Regions from separate parts of the Lactobacillus kullabergensis genome, predicted to be linked through region 1. Evidence: predicted binding sites of a transcription regulator. Region 1 holds the regulator's gene; the other holds the start of a gene.
The links. Region 1 encodes LexA, which represses DNA repair genes until DNA is damaged. Its sites were predicted from a motif close to CNAACANNTGTTNG; they were not measured.
Positions count from the first base shown of each region.

Region 2: a site for LexA is predicted at 845-858, ahead of recA (recombinase RecA). Genes of this name have one in related genera too.

Region 1 is NZ_CP029477.1:1,190,297-1,192,768, reverse strand. It holds gene DKL58_RS05625 (hypothetical protein) at 1-69, opposite strand, end outside; gene DKL58_RS05620 (MerR family transcriptional regulator) at 130-375, shown strand; gene lexA (transcriptional repressor LexA) at 548-1,171, opposite strand; gene DKL58_RS05610 (DUF896 domain-containing protein) at 1,313-1,561, shown strand; gene DKL58_RS05605 (YneF family protein) at 1,631-1,846, shown strand; gene DKL58_RS05600 (ABC transporter ATP-binding protein) at 1,918-2,472, shown strand, end outside.
Region 2 is NZ_CP029477.1:627,520-629,991, forward strand. It holds gene DKL58_RS03175 (osmoprotectant ABC transporter substrate-binding protein) at 1-132, shown strand, start outside; gene DKL58_RS03180 (ABC transporter permease) at 132-797, shown strand; gene recA (recombinase RecA) at 944-2,056, shown strand; gene rny (ribonuclease Y) at 2,192-2,472, shown strand, end outside.

The DNA of each region.
Region 1 (2,472 bases):
AGATGAAAAGCTGGCGCTAATCATGAGAACACCATATATAATAGTTAAACAGATTGTTAGATATGACATTTTTATACCTCCTGCTAAAATTTAAGCATTTGGGGTCGACGCTATGTCAAGGAGATAATTATGTATTTGAAAGAATTTATTCAAAAGGAAAATACTACACCTGATACAGTTAGACATTATATCTATTTAAACTTATTAAATCCTGGTCGTAAGGGAAGAAACTATTGGTTTACTGAAAACGAAACTGATATTTTTGAAGCAATTAAAGAGTTCCAAGACTTAGGATTTTCGCTTCAAGAAATAAAGGACATAAAAAACTACACGATGAGTCGTGTAGTACTGAAAAGCAACGTACACAAAACTTAAAGTTAATTACGGATAAAATCGCCGTTATATCTGCAAAAATAAACAAATTAAAAATGCAGAAAAAAGTATTGGCAGAAGTAAAAGAAACTTTGCAGAAAAAAAGCATTATTGAAACTCGTAAAAAATAATTTTTGTTTATCCCAATAATGCTATAAAGCTCTTTTGTTAAATATTAAATAATAGTGTTGCGGTATAGCCCTACTACTTTACCTAAAATGTGGACGCTTGACAATATAATCGGTGCCATCGTATCATTTTCAGGCTGTAAACGATAGTGACCTTTTTCCTTGTAAAATCGTTTTACAGTTGCTTCATTTTCATCTGTCATTGCTACTACAATTTCACCGTTAATAGCTGAAGATTGTTTGCGGACAATTACATTATCTCCGTTTAAAATTCCAGCATTAATCATACTTTCTCCATGTACTCTTAACATAAAGAGATCGCCAGCATCATTTGCTAAATCAGGAGGCAAAGGGAAATAGTCTTCTATATCTTCAACAGCTAAAATAGGTTGACCAGCAGTCACGTCACCAACAACTGGAATTTCTTTTGGTTGGACACCAATTGCTTTTTTTCCTTCATCGGTTATTTCTAATGCTCTTGGTTTTGTAGCATCCTTTATTATTAAGCCCTTGTTTTCAAGCCTTGATAAATGACCGTGTACAGTAGAAGTGGAAGATAAATCTACAGCATGACATATTTCACGCACAGTTGGAGGAAAGCCCCTGTCTTCAACCGTTTCATATATATAGCGTAAAATTTGCAACTGCTTGTTGTTTTGTTTTGTAGTCATAGTTATCTCCAGTATTATAAACGTCTTTAATACTTTTAATTCTAGCAGATAATTTGGTATAGTACAAACAAGCGTTCTGAAAATTTTAAACTTTTTTTATTACAAATAATAATGTAGACTTTTTTAAGAGAGGTGCTAAAAATGAATGAAGATCTTGAGAAAAAACTAATAAATCGGATAAATGAACTTTATCATAAAAAGGAATCTGTTGGACTAACAGAAGACGAGGAAATAGAACGAAAGAAATTACATCTGGAATTTATTAAGAACTTCAGAGCAGGCTTTAAACAAGATGTAGAGAATTTAGTGATAATTGATAAAAATGGCAAAGAAATTACTTCTGAAATAGCGAAAAAAGCTCAAAGAAAAAAAGGTTTAAGAAAAGATTAACTTTGATCTTTAATTTTACTGTATTTTTAGGTAAGATATACCTATTGGACAAATTGAGGTGATTATTTTATGAACTTAGGATTAGCGATTTTTCTGATTGTTATAGCATTAATATTAGGACTTGTAGGAGGCTTTTATGGTGCCAGAGCATATATGAAAAAATATTTTAAGGATAATCCGCCAATCAGTGAAGATATGATTGTTGCCATGATGTCTCAAATGGGCCAAAAGCCTTCAGCTAAGAAGGTAAACCAAGTGATGAACATGATGAAGCACCAAAAATAAAAACTTACTAGATTGAAATAGTGTGGCGGAGAATAGACTCTCCGCTTTTTTACTGAATTTTTAGGTGAATAATGGGTATATTTTTTAAATTAGGCTGGTTTTTTAAAAAAGAAAAAAAGCGTTACCTAATTGGTATTACATTTTTGGCACTGACTTCAGTTGTGAACTTGGTGCCACCGAGAATCTTAGGTCTAATGGCTGATCAATTAGATGAAGGACATATTAGTTGGCAAGAATATGGTCTTCTAATTTTGGCAATTGTTTTAGCAGCCCTGTTGCTGTATGGCTTTCGCTATTTTTGGCGTAGTCAGATTTGGGGTGGTGCAGCAGAACTGGAACTACAGTTAAGATCGAAACTATTCCGTCAATTCATGGCTATGGATCGCACTTTTTACCAACGTCACAGAACAGGTGATTTGATGGCTCATGCTACAAATGATGTTTCAGCCGTTCAGGAAGTTGCCGGTGAAGGCGTGTTAACACTCGTAGACTCACTAATAATGAGTGTGTCTACTATGGTAGCCATGATTGCTTTTGTTGATTGGCGTTTAACACTTGTGGCTCTGCTGCCGTTACCATTTTTGGCTTGGGGAGCATGGAAATTAGGAGACAGGCTACATGATGCA
Region 2 (2,472 bases), 560 kb from region 1:
CGGTTAGTTGGCAATGTGAGTGTTCATGATATTCGTAAAATGAATTTCCAAGTTGATGATAAATTGCTTGAGCCGGCTATTGTTGCACATCAATTTTTAGTAAAGCATAATTACTTTAGGGGGGAGAAATAATGTCTCATTTATCATTGTGGCAGCAGTTTATTTATTATTATGCCCATAATGGCAGTTACGTATTGGAACAATTTAATCGTACTTTTCTCATTTCAATATATGGGGTATTATTTGCTGCAATTATAGGAATTCCAGTAGGAATTTTTATCTCCCGGAATGGTCATTTAGGTGACTTTGTTGTTGAAATTGCCAACTTTATTCAAACTATTCCATCTTTGGCTCTGTTGTCCATTGTAATGATTGGTCTGGGTTTAGGTGTTATGACTGTTATTGTAACTGTTACACTTTATTCACTTTTACCTATTATAAAAAATACATATACTGGTATGAGTAATGTTAATAAAAATGTTATTGATTCTGGTAAAGGTATGGGTATGACAAAGTTTCAGCTGCTTTACATGGTTCGTCTGCCTTTATCGATGTCAGTTATCATAGCAGGTTTAAAAAACGCTTTAGTAATAGCTATTGGTATTACATCAATTGGCTCATTTGTTGGTGCCGGCGGGTTAGGTGATATTATTATCCGTGGCACTAATGCTACAAACGGCAGTGCAATTATACTGGCTGGTGCTCTTCCTACAGCATTAATGGCAATTTTAGCAGATGTCATTTTGAACTTCTTGCAAAAAATTTTAGAACCAAAAGGATTAAAAAAGGCAAACTAAAAAAGTTTTGCTGGTTTTTGCGTAATTATTATTGTGAATAAAATTAATAAACATTTGTTCGCCTTTTTTCTTGCAAATATACACTAAAGCAAAGTATAATTATTACGTATTAAAATGATGAAACTATTTATAGGAGGACAAGAGTCTTGGCCAAAGATGAAAAACAAGCTGCATTGGAAAATGCGCTTAAGAAAATTGAAAAGAATTTTGGTAAAGGCGCCGTTATGCGTATGGGCGATAAAGCTGACACCAAAATTTCAACTGTTCCTTCAGGTTCGCTTGCTCTTGATGCGGCCTTAGGAGTTGGCGGCTATCCCCGTGGTAGAATTGTAGAAATTTACGGACCAGAGTCTTCTGGTAAGACGACAGTAGCTTTACATGCGGTCGCTGAAGTGCAAAAAAGAGGCGGCACCGCTGCTTATATTGATGCTGAAAATGCGATGGATCCTGCTTATGCAGAAGCACTAGGTGTTGATGTTGATTCATTAATTTTATCCCAGCCTAACACTGGTGAAGAGGGATTGCAGATCGCGGATACACTGATTACGAGTGGTGCGATTGACATTTTAGTAGTTGATTCAGTTGCAGCACTTGTACCTCAAGCTGAAATTGACGGCGAGATGGGTGACAGTCACGTTGGACTGCAAGCACGTTTAATGAGTCAAGCATTGCGTAAACTTTCAGGTAATATTAATAAGACTAAAACTATAGCAATTTTTATTAATCAAATACGTGAAAAAGTTGGGATCATGTTTGGTAATCCTGAAACTACGCCAGGTGGTCGTGCACTTAAGTTTTACGCAACTATTCGACTTGAAATTAGAAGAGCAGAAAAAATTAAACAAACTGGTGGTGAAATCACTGGTAACCGCGTAAAGATCAAAGTTGTTAAGAATAAGGTTGCACCACCTTTTAAAGTTGCCGAAGTTGATATGATGTATGGTAAAGGCATCTCGCAAAGCGGTGAACTTCTAGATATGGCCGCTGACAAGGACATTATTGCTAAAGCTGGTTCCTGGTATTCATATCATGATGAGCGGATTGGACAAGGCCGTGAAAATGCGAAAAAGTATCTTGAAGATCATCCTGATGTTTATGATGATGTTCAGAAACAAGTTCGTCAGGCTTTTGGTATTGATGAGGAATCCGTAGCTGAAAGAGAAGATCCGGAAAAAATAAAAGAGAAAAAAGCCAAGAAAGTTGCAAGCAAAGAAAAGGAAGCTTCTGATAAAAAAGAAGCTGACAGCAAAAGCAGCTAACTATGAGGAAATAGACCTCGACCTGTGAAAACTGGTTGAGGTTTTTTTCATGACGTTTGACATAATCCCCGTGGTTCTTTATCATTAATATTGTGTGAATAATCTAAAAAAATAAAAAAGGCGATAGAAATCATGATGAGTAAATTTTTGATTCCCGTCGCGATTGCTATTATTTCAATTATAGTAGGCACAGTTGCAGGATACGCTACACGTAAAAAAATTTGGGAGAAGAAAGCCCAAAATGCCCAAAACGATGCCGATCATATTTTAACCGAAGCAAAAGCACGAGTCGACGCTGCTAAGGCTGAAGTCAATGCACAAAAGCAGGCAGCTGACGCTATAAAACAAAGTGCGCAAAACACTAAAAAGGAAAAAATTCTTGAAGCTCAAGAACAAATTCAAGATTATCGACAAAA